Regions from separate parts of the Paenibacillus sp. JGP012 genome, predicted to be linked through region 1. Evidence: riboswitches for the same ligand, from Rfam matches in the RefSeq annotation. Region 1 holds a riboswitch; each other region holds the start of a gene.
The links. A riboswitch is a leader RNA that binds a small molecule or an ion and turns the genes downstream of it on or off. The one in region 1 is predicted to bind cyclic di-AMP.
Positions count from the first base shown of each region.

Region 2: another riboswitch for cyclic di-AMP. It lies ahead of HNR77_RS24750 (resuscitation-promoting factor); the one in region 1 lies ahead of HNR77_RS27310 (hypothetical protein).
Region 3: another riboswitch for cyclic di-AMP. It lies ahead of HNR77_RS26800 (C40 family peptidase); the one in region 1 lies ahead of HNR77_RS27310 (hypothetical protein).

Region 1 is NZ_JACHKG010000041.1:1,568-9,790, reverse strand. It holds gene urtC (urea ABC transporter permease subunit UrtC) at 1-563, shown strand, start outside; gene urtD (urea ABC transporter ATP-binding protein UrtD) at 502-1,311, shown strand; gene urtE (urea ABC transporter ATP-binding subunit UrtE) at 1,289-1,984, shown strand; gene HNR77_RS27330 (nitrogen regulation protein NR(II)) at 2,074-2,697, opposite strand; gene HNR77_RS30020 (XRE family transcriptional regulator) at 2,726-2,929, opposite strand; gene HNR77_RS27325 (urease accessory protein UreF) at 3,211-3,912, opposite strand; tRNA gene HNR77_RS27320 (tRNA-Leu) at 4,319-4,401, shown strand; gene HNR77_RS27315 (glutathione peroxidase) at 4,607-5,083, opposite strand; cyclic di-AMP (ydaO/yuaA leader) riboswitch at 5,462-5,637, shown strand; gene HNR77_RS27310 (hypothetical protein) at 5,755-6,183, shown strand; gene HNR77_RS27305 (HAD family hydrolase) at 6,304-7,035, shown strand; gene HNR77_RS27300 (Nramp family divalent metal transporter) at 7,212-8,223, opposite strand, start outside.
Region 2 is NZ_JACHKG010000030.1:49,757-57,979, forward strand. It holds gene yabG (sporulation peptidase YabG) at 1-304, opposite strand, end outside; gene rsmA (16S rRNA (adenine(1518)-N(6)/adenine(1519)-N(6))-dimethyltransferase RsmA) at 363-1,265, opposite strand; gene rnmV (ribonuclease M5) at 1,270-1,815, opposite strand; gene HNR77_RS24750 (resuscitation-promoting factor) at 1,971-3,152, opposite strand; cyclic di-AMP (ydaO/yuaA leader) riboswitch at 3,422-3,674, opposite strand; gene HNR77_RS24755 (TatD family hydrolase) at 3,916-4,683, opposite strand; gene HNR77_RS24760 (HD domain-containing protein) at 5,020-6,297, opposite strand; gene HNR77_RS24765 (AbrB/MazE/SpoVT family DNA-binding domain-containing protein) at 6,625-6,879, shown strand; gene rsmI (16S rRNA (cytidine(1402)-2'-O)-methyltransferase) at 7,127-8,011, opposite strand; gene HNR77_RS24775 (tRNA1(Val) (adenine(37)-N6)-methyltransferase) at 8,012-8,223, opposite strand, start outside.
Region 3 is NZ_JACHKG010000038.1:24,874-33,096, reverse strand. It holds gene motB (flagellar motor protein MotB) at 1-36, opposite strand, end outside; gene motA (flagellar motor stator protein MotA) at 23-823, opposite strand; gene HNR77_RS26820 (hypothetical protein) at 1,059-1,352, shown strand; gene HNR77_RS26815 (4a-hydroxytetrahydrobiopterin dehydratase) at 1,569-1,865, shown strand; gene HNR77_RS26810 (c-type cytochrome) at 1,975-2,331, opposite strand; gene HNR77_RS26805 (GNAT family N-acetyltransferase) at 2,469-2,975, opposite strand; gene HNR77_RS26800 (C40 family peptidase) at 3,337-3,807, opposite strand; cyclic di-AMP (ydaO/yuaA leader) riboswitch at 3,811-3,948, opposite strand; gene HNR77_RS26795 (hypothetical protein) at 4,216-5,061, opposite strand; gene HNR77_RS26790 (M1 family metallopeptidase) at 5,071-7,062, opposite strand; gene HNR77_RS26785 (YwhD family protein) at 7,164-7,667, shown strand; gene HNR77_RS26780 (transglycosylase domain-containing protein) at 7,757-8,223, opposite strand, start outside.

The sequences.
Region 1 (8,223 bases):
CAGGCACTACGATTGTGCTGTACTATATAACACTTGCCATTCTGGTGCTCGCTTATCTGCTCTGCCGCCGCATGGTGAACAGTCGTTTTGGGCAGGTGCTCGAGGCTGCGCGTGATGGGGAGAATCGGGTTCGATTTCTGGGGTATGACCCGGCGGGTTACAAAACGCTGGCATTTGCTTTGTCGGGCGCCCTTGCGGGTATGGCGGGCATGTTGTTTGTGCTGCAGGTAGGCATTATCTCGCCATCCATGATGGGCATTGTTCCCTCCATTGAGATGGTGCTGTGGGTTGCCTTGGGAGGACGCGGAACGCTGATCGGGGCGGTCATCGGCGCTGTGATGTTGAATGCGGCGAAAACGGGAATAAGCGAGGCTTATCCGGAAGGGTGGCTGTTTGTGGTTGGCGGACTCTTCGTCACGGTTGTTCTGTTCATGCCGAACGGAATTGTAGGTGTGTACCGAAATATCGCCCGAATATTACAACGGAGAGGGGAGAGTTCACATGTCCAGGCTGCTTCAGAAAAACGAAAAGTCTTCGGAGCTTCAGGTGATACTGGCCGCTGAGGATATAACGGTGGCCTTTGGAGGTTTTGTTGCAGTCAAAGGTATGAATCTGAAGCTCCTTAATCGTGATTTGCACTTTTTGATCGGACCGAATGGCGCGGGGAAAACAACAATGCTGGATGTGATCTGCGGCAAAACAAAACCGGCATCCGGTTCGGTAAAGCTGATGGACGGTACGGAGTTGACAAGACTCAAAGAGCATCAGATTGTTCGCAAAGGAATAGGGCGCAAATTCCAGGCGCCTTCCATCTTTGCCAGTCTGACGGTGGAGGAGAATTTGGCACTCGCGGCGGAGACACGCCGTCTACCCTTTCAAGCCATCGGAATTCGCAGACACGGCGCAAGGGGAGAAGCGATGGAGAGTGTTATGCTTCAGACGGGACTGCAAGACCGGATCGGCGAGCGTGCCGGTGCGTTGTCGCACGGGGAGAAGCAGTGGCTGGAGATCGGTATGCTGCTGCTGCAAGAGCCGCAGGTGCTGCTGCTTGACGAACCTGCCGCAGGCATGACGGATGAAGAAACATACCAAACAGGGCGTCTTTTGCAAGAGATCGCGGCTGAACGCTCGGTAGTTGTTGTAGAGCATGATATGGAGTTTGTGCGGGAATTTGCCGCCAAGGTGACGGTGATGCATGAAGGGAAGCTGCTCAAGGAAGGCACGATGGCTGAAGTTCAGGCAGATCCAAGAGTGGCGGAAGTGTACTTGGGGACAAGGGGGCAGGCGAATGTTGAGATTGCAGAACGTTGAGTCTGGGTACGGGGAGAGTCGTGTGCTTCGTGGTGTGAATCTGGAAGTGCTGCCCGGGCAAGTGACATGTCTGATGGGTAGAAATGGCGTGGGGAAAACGACATTAATGAAAACCTTGATGGGATTGCTTCGAACACGAGAGGGAAGCGTTCACTGGAATGGCCGGGAACTGGCTTCACTGGAACCGGCTAAAAGGGCAAAAGCAGGTATAGGTTATGTGCCGCAAGGGAGGGAAATATTCCCGCAGCTCACAGTGAAGGAGAACCTGTTGCTCGGACTGGAAATGAGTATGTCTGGCGTGAGGGCGTTCCCTGAGGATGTGCTTGAGATGTTCCCCGTGCTTGCTTCCATGTATGGGCGCCAGGGTGGGGACTTGAGCGGCGGGCAGCAGCAACAGCTTGCGTTTGCGCGAGCGCTGGCCTCCCGCCCTGGCTTGCTGCTGCTGGATGAGCCGACGGAAGGCATTCAGCCTTCAATCGTTGAGGATATCAGGCGGGTGATCCTTAAGCTGAAAGCGCAGGGGACAATTTCGATTCTGCTGGTGGAGCAAAGCGTTGATTTTGTGCGTAGTGCCGCCGACTACATTTATGTGATGGACAAAGGCGTTATGACGCTGCAGGGGACCCCGCAGGAGCTCGATATGTCCCAGTTTGAATATCATTTGTCTGTATGATGCGATTCCATTATCTGATGCCATTGTTGCGAGAGGGTTCAGTGTGTGCTTGAATTCGCCCAAACATGATAGAGCTGCGCTGCATGCCTTTAATGACGCTTATCCAGAATGTTGGAATACTTCGGGTACAGCCGCCGAATGCATTCAGGACAGATATCATGGGTGAACTCGGCAGAGGTATGTTTCTCCAGATAACTTTCCACGGAGCTCCATTCGTCGGATTCGTCCTTGATGTGTTTGCAAACGGCGCAAATGGGCAGCAGGCCATACAATGTGCGTGCTTCAGTCAGGGCTTGTCTTAACTGCTGCTCGGTCCTTTTCTGTTCGGTGATATCTGTATGGGCAATCAAAGCAAGGTTATCGCCGAATATGGGGCCGTCATGTAACGGGGTTAGCTCTACAAGAAACCACTTTTCTTCATTGAACGGAGTGGTCACAGAGATGTCGTATGTATGAGCTTGCTTGAAAGGTACAACGTTATGCCTCAGATGCTGCGCAAACCTGGTTGGTGGAACATCCCTTTGTGCTGTCCACGCTTCCATCAGGTGAAGGTAATGGTTATGGCGGCTGCCTGAGTGTGAGAAAGGTTTGTAGAATCCACGCTCCCAGGCCCGGTTGCAGCTTCGGATGATCCAATGTTGATCAATGATGATTAGCTGATGATTGGTGGACTGGAACGACAGGCTTTCGAGGTCCGATGTCATGTGTCTCATGAGTGAAGTCCTCCTTGGATAAAAGATGTTATCGCAGCTCCTCTGGTATGTCCAAAATATCAGCGACCTGATGCCTGAATCTCGTAGCTTTACGTGTGCCGTGAATAAGATTGGACAGGCGGTAGGGTGGGATGCCATGCTGTTCGCAAAAGGTTTTTTGGTCAATCTGCAGTTCGGTTAGTCGCCGTTTGATAGCCCAACCGAACGGAGTGACGGGTTTCTTCTTGTTCAAAAGGGTTCACCCCTGAGTGGAATTATAGTATTCAGCAGGCGTTTCTTCGTGTAAACTGAATAGAAATGCGAGCTGTAATCTCCATTATATACGTAAATGCGTCATCTAACAATTAAAAAATACGGAAATAAGTGTATTTTTTGAATTAAAATGACGTATATGCGCTGTTTATGGACCTCCAAGGCCATATGTAGCAAGCCTTCATAAACGAAAAAACACGCCAGCAAGGGGGTTGCGGCGTGTTTTTGAATGGAATCAAGAGAGGTTTGTTGGGGAGGTGCTCATGCTCTGTAAGCGTGAAGCCCGGCTCCGAGCATATGGAAGCTGGGGAATAACGTCTTCATAGACAGTGATGCAGGGTGCATGTGTCCATCTGGAGAAGAAGCACTCACGGTCTTCCATTCGTGCTCAAGGTCTGTGGTCAGGCGACCGAGCAGATCCTTGGTGACATTCTCGCTTAGAGGAATAGCTTTGGAGGCTTCGGATATACAGGCATACATGGCTGAATGCAGATAACCGAGGACCGCCTCTTCGACGGGGATGTCGAGGTGGTGGTTAATCCAGGCGTGAACGGTGGGGAGACAGCCGACAGAACTGTATTTGGTGAAAATCTGTTCAAGCGGTTTGAAGTCGATCCAGGGATGCAGGGCGTGAGATAGCTTGATTAAACGCTTGCCGATGGTAGCTGCCTTTTCTCTAAGCTCGGCAGGTGTTCGCTGCACGTGAACAAGCTTGTCGATCAGGGCGATGCGCCAAGTGTCTTTGTGATCGATTGCGGTATATATGCCTTTGATGGCCATACCTTCAAGACGAACCAGACTGGGATGCAGCTGGCAGCGCATGAACGATTCAAGATCCTCGGCTGTACGGATGGTGCCTTCCTTGATATGTGTATCCATGCCGAAGAAATGGGAGAACCCTCCAACCTGAACAGAAGGATCAAGCAGCTTCACGTAATCTAGCAGCTTATTGCCACGGTTCACGATCTTTCGCCTCCAGTGCTTTTTTGTGTTATTTTATATTACATAAAATACTCTTTTCTAAATCTTATGTGCTTAAATCCGAATTATATGATATATATATTCACATAATTATCCGTGTTTTGTCAATGGTTTGCATTGAAAAATAGCTTAAATTTCGTTATTTGTTATTTTTCATGTTATATAATATAACAATTATCTTATTCTCCTTTAGAAATAATATTTGAAAATACGATGCTGCAAGAAATTCATTCTGGTTCCACTGCGGCCTTGGCATTTTTTCGGAATCAGATTCAGGATATGCGCACATTCGGGGAAATATGACTGATTTTTGGCGTATTCAAATAAATGCTTTACATTTAGATAACATTCCGGTATAATCAATTCTGTTGCCGATAATTTACGACATGCGGTCGTGGTGGAATGGCAGACACGCTATCTTGAGGGGGTAGTGGGCGTACGCCCGTGGAGGTTCGAGTCCTCTCGACCGCATCATATGAAGCGTTATTGAAGGAAGCTTCCCTGTACGGGAGGCTTCTTTTTTTGTCTTTTGATCCTGCATAAATAACAGCTAAAGGGCGACAACAGTCGGAGATAAGTTTCATTAGCTGCGTAAAAAAGCCACCCTGTAAACCGAGCAGAACCGAGGCTCTGTGGTTTGGGGCAGCTTTTTTCAAAGTGTAGAAATGTGTGTTATTTATTTCAATAATTTCTGAATATCCTCTACAATTTTATCGGGTGTAGTCTGGGGAGCATAACGCTTCACAACGTTCCCTTCCTGATCGACAAGGAATTTTGTGAAGTTCCATTTGATGGCCTTGGAGCCGAGCAGACCTGGCGCTTCCTTCGTAATATGCTGGAATAGCGGGTGAGCACTGGCACCGTTAACGTCAATCTTCTCAAACATAGGGAAGCTTACGCCATAGTTCATCTGACAGAACTCAGCGATGTCATCAGAGGATCCCTTCTCCTGGGCAAACTGGTTGCTGGGAAATCCAAGGACCTCGAAAGGAGCATCCTGGAATTGGTCCTGCAGCTCCTGCAGGCCCTTGAATTGAGGAGTGAGGCCGCACTGGCTTGCGGTATTTACAATTAACAACACTTTACCGCGATATTGGGACATTTCAATCTCTTGTCCGCGAAGAGTATTTACTTTGTAATCATAGACTGACATGGGGATCGCCTCCAGCATATTATATTGATATGTTTATTATATTTTATGCAATTAAATAATGCAAAATCAATTTACAGAGAACACTATTATCCTCATCGGCTCGACTTTATTCATAGAAGGAATGCAATTCGCTTGAACAATTTTTGTGCGGGCGAGAATTAGACAGCTTGGAAGAGTTGGATAGCGTATAAGCTCATTGTAAGCGTTATTATTGAAGCTTATTGCCGGAATTCTGACGATTCGGTGATCTGCCCGGACTTTACATGATCATGGCACGGGTGTATGATTCAAAGCGTAATTTGAATTTTAATTATATTGTACCTGAAAAACGAAACAGACGATGATATCGATCGGTCTTACATGCAAGATTTACGAACGATGTTTCAATCGCTGAGTTTCCATTCATCGTGGGTGGAAAACGGGGGAACCAACAGGATGTGCTGCATTACAGCAGCAGACATCCATGGGGTGAATTTTCCGGTGACAGCCGGAAATAGGGCGACTCTCGCGCCCGAATCCGTCAGCTAACCTCGTAAGCGTTAAAGGGAGAGGCAACAAACCGCACGCTGGTCCATGGCGTTTTCTCCATGGATTATTTAAGAAGCGTTTCGGAGGCCTTGGTCCCCACGCTTCTTTTTTGTTGTCTTTTCACGCCAAGGGAGGAACGAATGATGGATACAGAGATGATTTTAGTAACCGCTCCGAATGAAGCTGGACGTAAATTTGTGAAGCTGCTGATGTACAAAAAAATGCCTTTTGCCGTTCTGACAAACAGTGCGGGTGAGGAGCGTAAGCTCCGCCGGATCGGAGTAGAGCATGTGATTCGTATGAATACAGCAGCAGCTCAAAAATGGTTTTTGCCGCAGACGAGCGTAGGCAACGTATTTATTTTTGAGAACAGTCTGAACCTGACTTGCCGTTACCTGCAGATTGTTCGCTCCTGGACATCCAAGTCTCTGTGTGTGATAACGGAGCAAAGTCATCCAAAAGGCATTTATCGAGGTATGGGTGCGGACAAAATTGTGTATTCGTTAAATGGAGAAGTTGGATTCTTGCTTAATAGTTGCAATAAACTCGAAGCTGAAGCAAGCAGCTTATGATTGATCCTGTGTAAGGTGCCTGTTATAATTGCAGGTATGGACTAACGGAATCTGAGGAGACTCATGCTTGTCGTGGGTCTTCTTTTTTTATGGATACAGCATGCGCGCACGGGATCTTCATTGAGCGGCGTACAAGGAGGAATTGGCTTGCCGGATATTGCCGGGTTGAAGTGGTTGTTTTTTGATGTAGGGGATACGCTGGTGGATGAATGGGAGCCTGTTGACGATATTATCGGGCAGTTTGTGCGTGAGGCGAATGCTTACGGCTATCCTGTAAAGATTGAGGATGTACGGGAGCTGTTTGAGCAATGTTACCAGAACTACGAACAATGGCCTATGAAGGTAGCTATGCGGACATACATTCAGGATGAAGGTCACCGCAAGCAGATTCAGGACAAGCTGAAATTCCACAAAGAGCTGGAGCGGCCATTTCCTTCTGCAGCCAAGGTGCTCAAGCAGCTGTCGCAGCACTATCACATAGGCATTATTGCGAATCAGAGCCCGGGGACTGAAATGCGGCTGGAGAGTTATGGACTTCGAAAATATGTTCATGTACTGGCCTGCTCGGCAGAAGAAGGAGTGTCCAAGCCCGACCCGGAATTGTATGCGGTTGCCCTGAAACAGGCTGGTTGTGCCCCGGAGGAAGCGGTGATGATTGGAGATCGGATTGACAATGATATCGTTCCGGCTCGCAGTCTGGGCTTGCATACCATTCGTATTCTCCAGGGATATGGAAGGTTTCAGCCGGTGCAGTCAGAGCATGAGCGTGCAGACTGGACGGTTAAATCATTGGATGAACTGTTGCCGCTGCTCATGCCAGATGCATCTTCGGATGAGAATAGTTCCAAGTGAGTAGGTGAGTGCGGGTTAGAACAGGTCAGGTTAGTTTAGGGTTAGATTAGATATAGGTTAGATATAAAGATACGACTGAGGCTGTATGATAAAAAAGACACATAAGAGGCTGATGCACCCGGTAGGATAAAACCGCAGCGCATCAGCCTTTATTATTTGAGAGACGATAATAAACTTTAGAACAGCATAATGGTCTGGATAATCAGGTACACGTTCAGCACTACAATGATCGCAGCGATAATCCAGGAAACGATCTTTAGCCAGAGTTTATTAACAAATGGCCCCATGCTTTTTTTGTCACTTGTGAACATCACCAGCGGGATAACGGCAAACGGCAGCTGCAGGGACAATATAACCTGACTCAGAATCAGCAGTTCCTCTGTCCCGTGTTCGCCCGCGATGGCGGTCACAATGACGGCCGGAATGATTGCGATCAGCCGTGTGACGAGACGACGCAGCCAGGCCGGAATACGAATATTCAGAAACCCCTCCATGACGATCTGTCCAGCAAGCGTACCTGTGAGGGTAGAGTTCTGACCTGATGCGAGCAAAGCGACGCCAAACAGGATGCTGGCAACGGTCGTGCCGAGCAGCGGAGTCAGCAGATGATATGCATCTGAAATCTCGGCAACCTGGGTCATGCCTGCGCTGTGGAATACTGCCGCAGATACAATCAGGATGGCTGCATTAATGAACAGGGCCAGCGTCAGCGCGATAGTTGAATCCATCGTGGTGTAACGAATCGCTTCTCTTTTCCCCTGAGCTGTCTGCTCGATCTGGCGGGTCTGTACGATGGAAGAATGCAGATACAGGTTATGCGGCATGACCGTAGCACCAATGATGCCGATGGCAATGTAGAGCATAGCCGGGTTCTGCAAAAGCTCACTGCTGGGTACGAATCCGTGCAGTACACCGCCCATGTCCGGTTTAGCCAGAAAGAGGTCGATCCCGAAACAGAGCGCAATGGTGGCCATCAGCACAATGACAAGGGTCTCCAGTGCGCGGAAGCCTTTATTTTGCAGGACAAGAATGATCAGCACATCAACAGCGGTAATAATCACCCCATACAGCATGGGGATATTAAACAGCAGTTTGAGGGCAATTGCCGAGCCGATGACCTCAGCCAGATCGGTTGCTGCAATAGCAAGCTCACACAGAATCCATAACATCATAACTACAGGGAAGCTG
Region 2 (8,223 bases), on a different contig from region 1:
TTTCAAAATATGCCGGTTCCTGCTGTGCAGCCCATTCTTGCATCAGACCTTCCCGATTGCGCTCCGCCTGCTCCATCCGGTGCTGCTGAAGCCGTGAGAGTGTCTGATGGGCTTTAATATGTGCCTGCCTTGTCTTTGCATTCTGTGGTTCATAGGGAACCTGTATCAAATCATCCACCGGGGAGTCTGCCATCAGCCGGAACTCAGTCCCTTTAATGACCGCAGCATCCGCCTGAAGTCCCTCTACCCGAAAAGTCACATCACCACCGTATGACTTCCGAACGACCAAGTCTCCGATATTCATCAACATTATCACCTCTACCCCATCGTATGGGCAGAGACCCGGATTGGTTCATTCGAATTTACAGGTCGCCGCGAACTCCGGCTTCCCACATGACGGTACTAAGGGTCGCATACTCCTGCAAGCTTAATGTTTCTCCGCGCCGCGAAGGCTGAATGCCTGCCTGTTCAAGAAGCTGATCTGCCTGCTCCCTGTTCTCCTTCGTGAAGAAGCGTGCTTTCAGATTGTTAGAGATCGTTTTCCTGCGCTGGGCAAAAGAAGCCTGTACGACCTCGAAATAATGCTTCTCGCTCGGAACCTGTACTGGGGGCTGCTCACGCACCTTCAGCTTGATTACCGCCGACTCTACATTCGGCTGCGGAATAAATACAGTAGGCGGAACCACACAAACCAGTTCCGGCATACTGTAATACTGCACGGCAATGCTAAGGCTGCCGTAATCCTTGGAGCCTGGCGCAGCTGCCATTCGTTCGGCCACTTCCTTCTGAATCATGACCACAATACTGTCCACCGGCAGCTTCTCCTCCAGCAGTTTCATCATAATCGGGGTCGTTACATAATAAGGCAGGTTGGCAACAACGCTAACCTTATCCACTGAAGCAAAGTCTGTAGCAAACAGCTCGGCCAGATCCAGCTTGAGTACATCGCCGTGATGAACCCGTACATTCGGGTAAGGCTCCATCACCTCTCCGAGAATCGGAAGCAGACGCTGGTCAATCTCTACCGCGGTAACCGGACCTGCCACGCGAGCCAGACGCTCTGTGAGCGCACCGATGCCCGGCCCGATCTCCAGCGCGCCCTTCGATTCGTCCAGATCGGCAGCGCCGACGATTTTGTTCAATATATTTTGATCAATCAGAAAGTTCTGACCCAGACTTTTTTTGAAGGAGAATCCATGCTTTTGAATAATCTCCTTGGTGCGTTTCGGTGTAGCTATCTCAATGGTTTGATCCATGTCCTTCATAAGTTCACAATCCTTCACGTTCAATTTGCGCCAGTGCAGCGGAGAACTCTTCTCTGGTAATCTGAAATACACTCAGTCGTTTGTGAAACTGCTTGCCGTTACAGTATCCGATCCCGAGCAGGTTGCCCATCTCCATCCGGCGTGCAGCAGCCTGTGGATGTACAATCAGACCTGCCTCGATCAGATCTTCCCAGTCAATGAGAGGAGGTGCACCCTCATAGGAGGTATGTACACGTGCCAGTGCATGACGAATGGCTTCTGGAGAAGCATTCTCTACCCCGATATCGCCTTTGCGCGTTGCATCTGCCTCCGGAATAAATGCATGCTTGCAGCCAGGAATTTTATTCGCAATAATTTTGCGGATTCGCTCTCCGGCATGATCGGGATCGGTCAGGATAATCACACCTCGTCTCTCCTGAGCAAGTGCGATTCGCTTCAGCACACGCTGATTAATTGCAGAACCTCCTGTTTCAATGGTGTCCGCTTCAACCGCCCGGCGAATGGCTACCGTATCGTCACGGCCCTCCACCACAATCACTTCTTTTATCATGTTCCTTTTCTTCCTTTCTAACGCAAAAAGAAGAGGAATATCCTCTTCTCTGCCAAACGGCGGAGGAGACTGAATTCAGACCCCTCCGCCGCATATTCCGCATGAATCATTCATGCAACTATTTTATAGCATTCCCATATCAAAGTAAAACGATTTTAGTTCGCTTCCGGCTTCACCGGTCCAATCACGTAGACCGTTTTGCCTTTTTTACGTCCGAAATTCAGGGCATGCTTCACACTGTCGTAGTAAACGTCAATTTTATTACCTTTAATCGCACCGCCTGTATCTTCCGCACGACGGAAGCCAAGGCCCTCGATGTATACCCACCAGCCAATAGGAATGACTTTAGGATCAACCGCGATGGTGCGCCCCTCTGTTACACGAGTACCAGAAGCCGTTTTCGTACCAATACCTGGCTCTTCGGCAGAGTAGGCAGTCATGGATACATTTTTCAACACTTTGGAATATTTAAAAGAAGTCCCGGCGACCGTAATCACCTTGCTGCCCGAGGCAGATGTTTTCGTCGAGTTCGTTGTTGTTGCTTTGCTGCTTGAGGTTTTGGCCGATACCAGTTGAACCTCAGGTTCTTTCACTACTGGCTTGGCTTTCGTACCTACCGCGATGACCTTATCTACGCGATTATTCGCGATCGTTTTGCCCACCATTTTTTTGGAGACGAGTTCCCCATCTTGAAATACCTTTTCGATATGCTGCACCAGTGTGCCTTCTTTACCGTTTACAACAACACGGTTATCCCCTTTGAACAAACTAGGATCTGCCGTTTTTACAACCTTGTACGCAATCGGTTGCTTCACATCCACAGTATGCTTTGTTACACGCACTACACGAATCTTCATATCCGCTTTAATTGCGGTTCCGAGCGCTGGGTACACTTTATCATGATTTGCAACTTCAATACCTGATTGCTGAATTACATCTTGTACCGATGAATCGGTTGTATACAGAGTCTTGGTGTCTCCGTCTGCCGTAATTTTTACTGGAACGGCCCGCTCGATAACGATTCGGTCTCCATCTGCAAGCGCCCCGTTCATGGGCATGGATACCTTGTCGTGAGGGCTGACTGTGATTGACTGCTCCTCCAACATTTCGTGAAGCATTCCTGTACGAGTCTCTACCACTTGAGCTTTGCCGTCAATAACCAGCGAAATTTGCTTCCCGGCCTGACCGTAAACGACTAACAAGATCATGATTGCAAGCGCAATTGAGAATATCGCGATCAGTGCCATTTGACGCAAGTTCTCATGCTTCCACCGCAACGCGAAAGACTTACTGGATGATCGTGACTCATGGGTCTCTTCTGGTTGGAATGTGCCCACTTCTCCGTCCTCCTTCATAGCCTCGCCGTCTAAAGTAATGCATGATGTATGTGACGCGACTATACCAAATTTTCCTACAGAACACAGATCAGAGGTAATGACCGGTTCTGCACCATGAACCCCTCTTCGCAACATGATGTCATCTCCAGAAAGCTTGCCGTAAGATGACGTTATTTCTTTTATTCAAAACAAAAAAAGCCAAAGAAAGAGTGTTAAGAGACTCTTTCGTGGCTTCCGAATGATTTGAATATCGGAAATTCATGCACGAGGTTGCCTCTCTTTTTCCGCTTGCGAGGTTAGCTGTCGGGTTCGGGCGAAAGAGAGCCGCCCTATCTTAGGTCACCCGCTCATGGCGGACGCCCTTGAATTCACCCCGAGACCCAAAGAAGAAATCAAATACGGCTTCCAGATTCATTCGCTGCTTTTGGGTCAGCGAACGATGCGCATCGGCTGCAATCACCGATGTTTAAGCCCTATTGGTTCCCCCGCTCTCCGGTAACGGAGACTCAGCGAGATTGATTCATGAAAGTATTGTTGTCTTATCGGAAAGTGTCCCTTTGTTCATCCCCCGAACATCTGTCCAATTTTCCGCACAACAATTCACTGAAAAGATGATATCCTGTTTTGATGCATGTTGTAAAGCATGGATCAAGTACGTTTTTCTAAATATTTGGTTAAAATATTGTAATATTCTTCAATTATTCGAATCAAAGAGCAGATTACCTCTCTATAACTCCCTATTTCACCTGATTTACTCCATTTCTTATCGAATTCCAAATCGTTCCATGGCATTTTTGGTTGTTATTGCAGCAATTTCCTCAACCGAAATGCCTTTAATTTCCGCAGCTGCCTCGGCAACCAGACGAACATGCGCTGTTTCATTTCGTTTTCCACGATAAGGATGGGGTGTAAGATATGGGGAGTCCGTTTCCAGGAAAAATCGATCCATCGGAACCTTCGCAAGCACCTCTTTGGGCTGCTTCGCATTTTTGAAAGTGACCGGCCCGCCGAAGGATAAGTGGAACCCTAAATCCAGACACATTTTCGCTGTTTCCCAGCTGCCTGAAAACGAATGCATGACTCCGCCAACTTCACCAGCCTTTTCTTCACGCAAAATACGAACAATATCCTCATGAGCATCCCGATTATGAATAACAATAGGCATATTCAACTCACGTGCTAATGCAATCTGTTGTCGTAATACGCGGTGCTGTACGTCCTTTGGTGAAGTGTCCCAATGATAATCCAAACCGATCTCGCCAATGGCTACCACCTTTTCATGCTTGCACAATGATGCAATCCATTCCAGGTCACCCTCCTGCATCGTAATCGCATCCACCGGATGCCATCCTACCGCCGCATAGATAAAATCGTACGTTTCCGCCAGCTTCATCGTTGTCGGGATCGTCTCCCGATTGAAGCCAACATTGATCATACGTGTAACGCCTGCATCTACAGCCCGCTGGATCATGTCCTCCCGGTCTTCGTCGAATTGTGGCGCATCGAGGTGTGTATGTGTGTCGAATAACATGCTGATTATTTCTCCCTTCATGTCGAAATACAAATCCAAATTATTTCTGTATCAGACTCTCAAAATTTTTTTTCTTAACCAATTGATTGGGACAACTCATTATTTCTTTATTTTCATTTTGAACACTTCAGCAACTATATATAGAAGAAAAATAAAAAGTCAAATCAATATGTTGCATCTAAACTACATCTGGAAGGGAACATTTCCTCTCTTCAATTACAAAATTATGTCGATCTACATTTACTCCCCATTAAAGCAGATTAATGTATCATGTAAAATAGCTCTCTTAGAAAGTCTTTCGATATCGAAATGTTCACCCTGCTGCATCACTCGGAATTACAGAAAATAGGGGCGTATATGGGACGGCAATTCATGCAAAATGGCATCCACCTTGTTTTGCGGGTAGTACAGGTGATGTTTCCCCAGATGAAGACCGCTGATTGAACGCACAATATCGGAGACCTCTGACAATTCAATGAGTTTGTCCTGCCGATCCAGCAGAAGAATCTGTTTATCAGTAGATTGATCTGGACGAAACACATCATATGGATTATCCGTAGGAAAATCAATTTCAAGATCATATTCGGGATTCAGTCCTACGTGAACAAATGCCTCCCGAATCTCTTCAATGATGTTCAAGTCGATCTGTTCAAGCTCCACATATTTATACAACTTGCGATCCATAAAACGCTCGCACAGCTCGCTCAGAACAGCATCGCCCTCTTTACGCCACTGCATAAAGGCTGTCTGTATCAATGCTTCATCAAGCTGCAGATACTCATCAACCGAGATTTCACCATTAAACAGCTGAGGCAGTGGCTCCACCATGAAACGAAATGAAAATTGCTGCTTCACAAGCTCCTTTGCCCTTTTGAAAATTTGACGCAAAATAATTTCGGAGCTGCGCGTCACAGGATGAAAATAAATCTGCCAGTACATCTGGTATCTGGACATGAGGTAATCCTCAACAGCGTGCATGCCAGACTCTTTAACGACAATCCGTCCATGATACGGACGCAGCATCCGAAGAATTCGGTCCAAGTCGATGGTACCATAATTCACTCCGGTAAAATACGCATCTCGGAGCAGGTAATCCATTCGATCAGCATCCAGCGGACTGGTCACCAGATTTACAACAATCGGTTTATCATAGGTTTTCTGGATGACAGAAGCAATTTTCTCAGGAAAATCAGGAGCGTACCGTCTTAGAATCGCCCCTACTTCGGTATCCCCCTGAATAATGCGGCAAGTCCAATCTTCATGATGCATATTAAAAGCCTCTTCAATGGAATGTGAGAAAGGCCCATGTCCAAGATCATGAAGCAGGGCAGCACAAAGTGCCACCAGCTTTTCTTCCTTCGGCCAGTCCGAATAATGACTCCGTTCAAACTGAGAGATAATTTTGCGTGTAATTTCGTATACACCTAAGGAATGGGAAAAGCGGCTGTGCTCTGCCCCGTGAAAAGTAAGATAGGACGTCCCTAATTGACGTATGCGGCGTAGCCGCTGGAATTCAGGTGTGTTGATGAGTTGCCAAATAATCGGTTCTTGCACATGGATGTAATTATGTACCGGATCTTTGAATACTTTTTCTTCCGTCAGACGATGTTCCATATCCATTCACTCCTTTTAAAATTTCTCTTGCTATAGATATTACCGCGTTTGGCTTCGTTTTTCATCAAGGATTCGACACACTTTGACGAACTTTGTCGAATAAAGGTGTTTTAACGTTTTCCAAATCGACAAAGCTGACATGGATGTTTAAATGCGAAATATTGCTATCAATCCCTTACTACCAGCAAACTCAACAAAAACCCCCTTTATTTTAAGCTAATTTTAAGGTTGACTGTTTTGGGAATCGTTGGTATGATGAGTATCATAAAACATAAAATAATGTCGAATAATGACAATGATAGTTAGCTGAGAGGAGCACTGATTATAATGATGAAATCAACAGGTATTGTAAGAAAAGTGGATGAACTGGGACGGGTAGTTATTCCAATCGAATTGCGTCGTACGCTCGGTATTGGTGAAAAAGATGCTCTGGAAATCTACGTAGACGGCGAGCGCATCATGCTGAAAAAATACGAGCCAGCTTGTATCTTCTGTGGTAACGCAGAGAACGTAACTTACTTCAAAGGCAAAATCGTTTGTAACGAATGTATTTCCGAAATCCCTGCACCAGTAGCAAAATAAGAAAAAACAGGTATCATTGAATTATCTGTATCGTTAATTCTAACCATTTTATATTCCTTAATGTCCCTCCCGGTGTGTACCCCACCGCTGGAGGGATTTTTTCTACCCATTATGAAGAGCTGTCACATACCTTTCACATTTTATTGCAATACCCAATTTTCATTTTAAGGTTTTACTAAGGTTAGATTTAAGTTCCCTTTCAGGTCATTTACCCCATTTTTTGAAAATGTTATTTGTTCCAGCCTTTTTATTCGATCAGCGCGTTGTATACATCCCGTTTGGTCAGACCGCGATCCCCTGCCGTTTTCTTCATCGCATCCTTCCGGCTGTTTCCTTCATTCTCATAGTGCGCTACATGCTCTTCCAGTGAAAGAATCTGCCACCAGGCTTCCCGTTCAGCCTTACGCTCCTCTTCCCGGATTCCTTCAACCAACAGACAATATTCGCCCAAAGGGGGGTGCTGCTCCAGCCATTCAATACATTCCTGCAAATTACCTCTTACAAATTCCTCATGCCGCTTGGTCAGCTCTCGTGCCAGTACAATCGAACGATCGCCCAGAATCTCTTCCAGGTGCATTAACGTTTTGCGAATACGATGAGGCGATTCATAGAACAACAGCGTTCCATTGGATTCGTTAAAGGCCTCCAGCACTTTCCGCATATCCTTTTTCTCCCGTGGTAAAAAACCACCAAACGTGAATCGCTCCGTTGGCAACCCGGATACGATCAAAGCAGATAATGCAGCATTCGGACCTGGAATCGGAATAACCGTAATTCCCGCTTCAATTGCAAGCTTCACCAGATCAGAACCCGGGTCCGAAATGGCTGGAAGACCCGCATCACTGACCAGTGCCAAATTTTTTCCTTCTATTATATAGCGTATCAATTCAGGGCCACTTGCACTCTTATTGTGCTCATGATAACTGAATAGCATAGACGGTGTAATTTCAAAATGGGTCAGCAGCTTTCGCGTTTGACGAGTATCTTCTGCGGCAATAATGTCACAGCTCTGCAGTGTCTTGATTGCACGGAAGGTCATATCCTCCAGATTGCCAATCGGTGTGCCGACCAGATAAAGCTTACCAGTATTATCGGACTGCTCACTGAAACTTTTTTGAACATGCAGTGTCATCTAGATTCCTCCTTCCTTCGAACGTTCAGCCTGCTGCTGGCCATAGTAGATCTCCATAATCTCATCACAATAATTCCCCTGTTCATTGTAAACAATGAGCGGCGGCAGCATGCGCACCTCTGGCTTGCCATCCTTCATCGCTTCAATCAGCACCATATTGGCTTCCAGATGAGCACGCGGATGCACCATACGAATACGTTTGGGCTCCAGCT
Region 3 (8,223 bases), on a different contig from region 1:
CTCCTCATGTGGTTCATGCTTTTTAGCCTTTTTCACCTGATGATCCCTCCTTCTCTTCCAGTTGTTTACGTTCGGAAGGTGTCAGGAATACAGATAACTTCTGATTAATGGCGATGGTAGACACACCGGATTGGATAGACAAAAGTCCCTCAACCATCATTAGCTTGATCTCCATCTCTTTCTTGGACATCCGCTTCAGCTTGTTGGACATCGGGTGCCACAATACATAACCACTAAAGATACCGAGAAGGGTTGCGATAAAGGCAGCCGCAATTGCATGAGAGAGCTTCTCCATGTCACTCAGGTCGGCCAGTGCGGCAATGAGACCAACGACGGCCCCGAGAACCCCTAGTGTTGGTGCATACATCCCCGCCTGGGCGAAGATCAGTGCACCGCCGCGGTGCCTTTCTTCCGTTGCATGAATATCTTCCATCAGTACATCACTGACGAATTCCTGGTCGTTACCATCAATGATCATACGCATACCGCTGCGAAGGAACTGATCATCGATCTCTTCTACTTTTGATTCCAGTGCAAGCAAGCCTTCACGACGGGTGGTGGAAGCCCAATCCATAAATGTGCCAATCAAAGAGACGCGATCAATCAGTTGTTGCTTTTTGAAAAGGATACCGAAAAGCTTCGGGATCTTCTTAACCTCAGACATAGGGAACGCCATAAAGATGGTTCCTGCTGTACCAACAAAGATAATGACGTAAGCAGCAGGGTTATTAACCAGGTTGATCAGGGGTGCTCCTTTCAGGAACATACCAAGTACAAGGGAGACCAAACCCAAAACTAGTCCGATAATCGTTGAAATTTCCATCATACACCTCATCCATGAGATAAAATTGAATCCTTTCAAGCGGCTGAATTCGGGCTTCCGGACGAACGCAAACGCCGCAATCCGCTGCATGTCTGACGCCCCTTAGGGCAGCCAAAACGATTGAAACGGTCATGTATAGTATTTATCGACCAAATGGCCTTTTTTTTTAAGGGTTATTTTCAGGTATAATAAGATCAAATCCGCACCTTCGGGAGCCAGTAGGAGTGAAAAGTCAATGGGCGTAAAGCATGGACGTGATTATGAAGGAATATTGACAGATTTAACAGCGGCCATCGGACGTATACCGGATCGCTATGTTTTCTTCGAGATGGATGCAGAAGAGTGGGGAAGGCTGGGGGAGCCAGAGCAGCTTGAAGTGGATGAGGCACTGGCCGAAGATTTATTCTATGCGCTCGGTGAAGAGTCAGTTATTCCAGTGGGGAGCGGTGTCGTAATTTATGATAAGGACCAGCACCGGATTCATATTTTGATTGGAGAAGAAGAGCTTACGTTTGTACCTTTGATCTGAATATCGTAACGGATTTACAACATGCCTTATACTTCAAGGCTCTGAGCCGTCTGTTCTATGGATTTTGACGCTTTGACGTGATAAGATGATACTCATGAAAAAAGGCTTTCGCAGGGCGGAGCCTGCCTTTAGGGCTGCATCAGCAGCAGAAAAGGTGTCGATGGTCATGTGGATGCAAATCCGCGATGTCTCATCATATGGGGAGGAAGATAACGCATGGTTTTTTCGCAAGAGGAAGTCGAAGCTCATCTGGGAAGGCTGGAAGGCTGGGAACTGGAAGAGGGACGGTGGATTGTCCGTAAATTCGTGTTCTCTAACTATATGAAAGGGATTGCATTTGTAGACGAGGTCGCAGCGATCTCGGAAGCATTCAATCATCATCCTTTTATCACCATTGATTATACAACCGTTACGCTGCGTCTGACTTCATGGGATGAAGGCGGCATTACATCGGTCGACATTAAAGAAGCAGAGCAATACAATGAAGCTTTTGAAAAAATGAGAACAGAATAAGCTGCCGCAGCATCGATCTGCGGGAAGATGTTCAGAGCAAACAGCCCAAAGGCCCTTGTCTCCCGGTTGGGAAATGAGGGCCTTTGGGCTACCCGTATGAAGGACGGGTTTATTTCTTCTCTGCGAGCCACATGGCGATGTGGGCAATTTCCTCATCCTGCAGTCGGCCTTTGAAGGAAGGCATGCCGCCTTTACCTTTGACAATAGTAGAATAGATTTTCTCTACATCGTCTTTACTGCCAATGTTTGCAAGAGCCGGGCCTACGCCACCTTGAAGCTGGTCACCATGACAGGAAATACAGTTGGCTTTCACCAGTGTCTCGGCCTGTCCAGCGTCCATAGTGACTTCAGGCATGGTGGGCTTGGCTTCTTGAGCCACTTCCTCTTTACCTGGAAGCGTAAACATTAAAACAATAGCTAAAGCACATGCTGCAAAAAATACCCCGCTCATGATCCATTTGTGCATCCCTTATGTCCCCTCCAGAATGTAAGATCATCTAACCCAAACTATCCCTATCATTATAACGGAAGCTGTCGATACATCATAGCATTTTGTGGTAATTTTTTGAACGAATCACAAAAGAGAGATAAATTGAAACGATTTTAGTTATTCATTTGCGTCCTCGGACCCTCATATACCATGCAGTGAAAGGGCTTTAGACCACTTGGTGTTTGACGTTCATATGTATCATGGATGACAAAGCCGCTCTTCTGATAAACACGGATGGCACGATTGTTCCAGGTTAGCACTTCAAGATCGATCTCATTGGACGGATTCCGGCGTATAGCTTCCTGTACTATTGCAGCGACAAAAGCGCTCCCTAGACCTTGACCGCACTTCTCAGGATGCATGCCGAGGCCGATACGTGTCACGCCCTGGAGAGGGAAAAATTGCGTGAATCCACAGACCTGCTCTTGTTCATCCAGAACGATGGCATACTGCTCCTGACGAAGTTGTGCATCTCCAAATTCGACTTCCAACGCTTTCATCTGCTCCCAGGGAAGCCAGCTGTAAATATTGTAAGGCGGATCGTATTGCCATCCACATATAAGTTCTGCGTGTGTCTCCTCCATAGGTACGACATGAAACGCCACAGGGGTTCCATTCATATAACAATGCACACTCCTTCCGTTGTTACTCATTCTCTGTTCACTCTACAAAAGAGCGCTTCATTTGACAAGACTCACGTTCAGACCAAAAAAAAGTGAAACAAAAGTCAGACTCATTCCGTTTATATTATAACGGGATGGGTAAAAACATCATAAGGGCACGGACAGACGAAATAAAATGAATGTGTTGGTTCAAGAGCGCACATGAGTTGCTGCATCAGCTACCACACAGGATCAGGAAGCACAAAAAAACCGCCGGATACATTCCTGTGGAGAATGTACCGGGCGGTTCGATTGGTTGTTTCGTATTTCGTTCCAGTATAGTTCATGATTCCAGCATCATGTTGATTACAGCTTGTCCCTATTCGAGGGCCAGTGACTCATATGCGTCCGTGCTCATAATCCGTTTAGCGCCAATGTAACGGTTAGCCCAGTAATTTTCACTTAAAGAGCTGATGGTTACACCTTTAGAAGAAGAAGAATGTGCAAATTTACCATTCCCTACGAAAATACCTACGTGAGATACGCCTTTACCTGTTGTGTTGAAGAATACCAGATCACCAGGTCTCATCTCCATGCGGGATACGGAATCACCCATGTCATATTGAGAGCTGGATTGGCGAGCCAAATCAATACCTAGTTTGTCGAATACATACCGTGTAAATCCGGAGCAGTCAAAACCGTCAAGCGTTGTGCCTCCGCTTTTGTATGTAGTTCCCATTGCTGAATCAATAACTTTATCCATCTTAGAATCTGCAAATGCGCTGCCTGCACCAAGTGATAATGCAAATGTGAGGCTAAGTACTGCTGCGGTCAATTTCTTCTTAAACAAGTGATATACCCCTTCCAACGCCTGCGAGGTTAGCTTAAGGATTCGGTTGAAGGTCCCCTATGATCCCTCTGTATCAAGATCAATTCACCCATAACTGGTTCCCCCGCTTCCCAGGTGCCAGGAATTTGGCTATGCTAGTTATGCACCTGAAAAAACGAACGATAATTTAATTTTAAGGATTTAATTTTAAGTTGTTACAAATAAGGATTTAAAGATTACAAAGTTGTTACTAAAAACTCACTGCGCTTATTGTACCAGAGGAGTGGGGCTTTGGCAACGTTTAGCAGTAAAATTAGCAAAAAAAACCTCGACCTTTGACGGGGAAAGGTCGAGGTTTGCGTATTTATACGAAATAAAGCATGAGTAGTTTAACATGAGATGGTAACAATTTTTCATTTTGTAAACGGTTTATCGTTCATCCTTGGAAAATGTGGACTGCCATACGCGGAAGTGGGTACATACTTTCCATAAGCTGAGCAGGCTGCGGGCAAGTGGATAAGACTGCTGCAGGATCAGCCCGGTAAGACCGGTCAGGAACCATGACGCCGATGTGAATGCACCAAAGATGAGTAGATGAATGAGTCCCAGCATCAGTGCAATCCCGATAATCGTTAAGGTGCGGCGTACAGCAACCCATAGGCCCTTGAACGTTCCATGAATACCGCCCTCCCCTTCCGGAGCCGAAGCGCCAAACTGCATATAGAGCATCGTATGATGTACAATCCAGCCATAGATGATCCACCCCGCTGCATAAGGAAGTGCTGGCAGAAGTAAATGAAGAGAATGAAAGCTGTCCATTAGTATGGAATACAGCTTCGGTATGAGCCAGTATGCCGGAAGAAATAACAGCAACGTACGTACGGTGTGCAGGAGCAGCATCGGTTTCCATAACTGTTTAATGCCACGGATAAAAGGAATTCGTTCTTCTGATGCATTAAAATGCTGCAGGGAATAGAGCAAACCAGCCTGGAAGAGGGGACTGACCAGCATGCGAAGCAGCAGCATACCGCCCAGAATCCACAGATAGCGCTGAACCTCGGGGCCGGACAGGCTCAACTGACTCTCCATTTTGAACAAAAGTGTGCTCAGTTCCCCCGCATCCTCTGTAGGATAACGCAGCAGGAGAGGAACCATCGCTGATTGAATCAGCCGGTAAATAAAGTAACCCCATATGAGCTGATAGATAAATAGAAGCGCGGCAATGAACATATGCTGACGGACGAGAAACCAGCCTTCACGAATTTTACCTTTCATCTCTCCACCTCACCATGACAGACCTCCGAATATAACTTCAATGAATTTCGCAGCGCTCATGCTCCAGCGGGATTTGGTTTTCTCGTCCAGTCCGGCTCTCAAAAAATTGTTCATGTGTCGATTCTCCAGCACGATGTCGTACAAAGGGTCAGTCATCGCCCAGCTGACAGGATAGGTATACGTAAGCTTATAGGTGATACGTTCCTCCTTGCCGTCCCACTGCTTGGTTAGGGTATGACCGTCTTCAAAGGTGATTCGAATCGGGATGTCTGGATAATCACTGCCTTTTTTGGCGATAGTGACTGCCGACTCATACAGTGTCTTGCCGTCTTTCTGAAGAGGGGCCACCTGAATTCTCTCCACGGCGAAGTCAGCCATGCCGTTGTTATAGATGTATTGGTCAAAGTAATCTGCCCAAGAGGTGGCAGTGACTTGCTCGACTACCTTTTGGAAATCAGCTGTTGAAGGATGTTTAAAACGATATTTTTTGACATAGGTGGAGAGGATGCGTTCCATTTTTTTGGTTCCGACTTGCTGTTCAATACCAAGCAGCACAAGCTTGCCTCGGGTATAGACGTTGGAAGCGTATTGATTCTGGGAGTCGAATTGCCAGGAAGGCTGCGTTAAGGGAGCGGGAGAAGTGATCAACCCCGATTGTACAGGCAGGTTCGGAATCAGCCCGTATTCTTGCTCCATCAACTTGTCTTCTGCGTACGAAGTGAAGCCTTCGTCCAGCCAGGCCTCTTCGAATTCATTGCTCGCAACCATGCCATAGAAGTATTGATGCCCGATTTCATGTACAACCGTGCGCTCCAGATCATAACCCGGTGTTGAATCATCCGCGCCAAAGGCTGTAATCAAGGTCGGATACTCCATCCCGCCTGCGCCGTTTGCCGCTTTGGGCGGGACAACGATGGACAAGGTGGCATACGGATAGGGACCGAACCACTTGCTGTAATTGGACAATGCCGCCTTGGCGGCAAAGAGATAACGTTCCTTCAAATCCTGGTGTGCCGGGTCGAGATACAGTTTAATGCGAACACCTGGTACGTTGGGGGCGGAGAAGGGCTCTTCGGCATAGACGAAGTCGGGTGAGGCTGCCCAAGCGAAGTCATGCACATCATCGGCATAAAATTGATAGATTTTCTCGCCGTTTTTCAAGATTGCCTGTTGGGTCGGGAAGCCGGTTGAGGCCACCTTGTATGTTTCAGGTACCCGAATACGCACACTATAGATGCCAAAGTCAGCATAAAATTCGGAATTGCCATGATACTGGTGCAGGTTCCAGCCTTCGGTTGTACGGCCCCGTCTGCCTGCCGGTTCATACGCACTGAGCTTGGGGAACCACTGGCCTGCCATCACAAAATCATCCGTTTTGCCCATGCGTGCAAAAATTTTCGGCAAAGTAACTTCGAATTTGGTGCGGATCGTGATGCTTTCCCCACCTTTGACCGGTTTCGGCAGCCGAACCTTAATCAGTGTTTTGTCTTTGATGTTTCCGTCGTCAGGCTGTACATACTGCATCCGGTGCAGCAGGGAGAGCCCGTCCTCCGTTTGCATATCCACTATTTTCATGGAGCCATAACCGTTCGCTGGCATCACATCCCCGCGGAGCTTTCCGCCGGATTCCTTCATAAATGTAGAATCTGCTGAGGAGAATGCGTTAGGGTACATATGAAAATATAGCTCGTTCACCGTTTTTTTGCCTGGATGGGTCCAGGTGATCGTCTGAGCGCCTTGCAGCAAGTTTCCATCGGTCAGCTTCACATCCATGTGGTATTCCACCACACGGTTACTGTATACCTCAGCCGTAGGAGACTGTACGCTTTCCGGGGGAGCGGGCGCTGCGGCATTGGTCTGGGGCTTGCCCGATTCCGGAGCGAGCACAGGCAATTCAGATGAAGTGGTGCGATTATAACCGAGCGTGATCCATAATCCTCCGGCAAGCAAACAAAAGGCCAGGGATGCGGTGAGCCAGCTCTTGGCGCGTCGTGGAATCATCGATAAATACCTCCCGTTGACAAGCATCTACAGCATGTATATGTTTGCAATGGGCCAATTATTAGTTAAAATATTTGTATCAACTCTTGGAGGCTGGAAACATGGACCAAAATGAGCAAAACGGCAAGAAACAGATTGCCTTGAATATCGTGAGTTCAAAAAGCAAACATAAAGGCTTTGGCGCAGGCTCCATTGATCTGAACAACCTTTCCCCGGTCATCATTGATCAGGGCGAAGCGAAGATTGACATTGGGGCAATGCATGCGAAGAGTAAAGTGGAGCGCGGCATCAAATTTTCAACGAATCGTGAAGATGTTCCGAATGGACGTCAGGTGTGGCTGGTTTGGGTTGCGGTAGACCGTACCGAGCAAGGACAGCTGTATGGCGGAGCAACGGCTTGCGAGATGTGGATTGATACAGAAGCAAAGCGGGGCTGGAAGCTGCTCGCGGATCACGTCAATCGGATGGATTACGCCATGAAACGCCGCTTTATGCTGGATGAGCTGGGCCCGGAAGAGAAAGCAGCGTTGAAGACACTTCTCATCTCACACAATGAAGAGTGGTGGAACGCATCCCCGGATGAGTTGAAAGAGGCACTTGCCTAGACTGCCTGGAAAAAGAACAATGCAAAGAAGCCCCGAACCGGATAATCTGGACTCGGGGCTTCTTTATTCATTTGGTGTTTAAAGATGCATCACTCTACCCACCAGCGTTTGAAATCACTCCACCAGGAATGTTTCTGCTCCTGTATTCCTTTTTGATTCTGTACCTCAAGTGCTTTTTTATCCTGCGGTGAATCCTGCATTTCTGTATTTCCATAGCAGACTTCCGTAGGCTCGGTGCCCTCAATAAACACTTCCAGGCGTTTGTCTTCACAGCCGTTGCCGGCCAGCTTGCCCGTCTCCGGGTTAATGTAGACACTCACGACCTGATCCGGCACGGAAAAGATTTTGGGCGGCACACTTGCCAGAGCCTGTTCCGTGAATTGGGCGAATATAGGAGCCGCCCGGCGACCGTCTGATGTGGATATCGCCTTGCCCTGATCATATCCAACCCATACAGCTGTGGATAGCTCAGGTGTGAAGCCAACCATCCAGCCGTCGGTGTTTGTGGTCCCGGTCTTGCCTGCCACCGGACGCTTGATCGCAGCGGATACCCGAT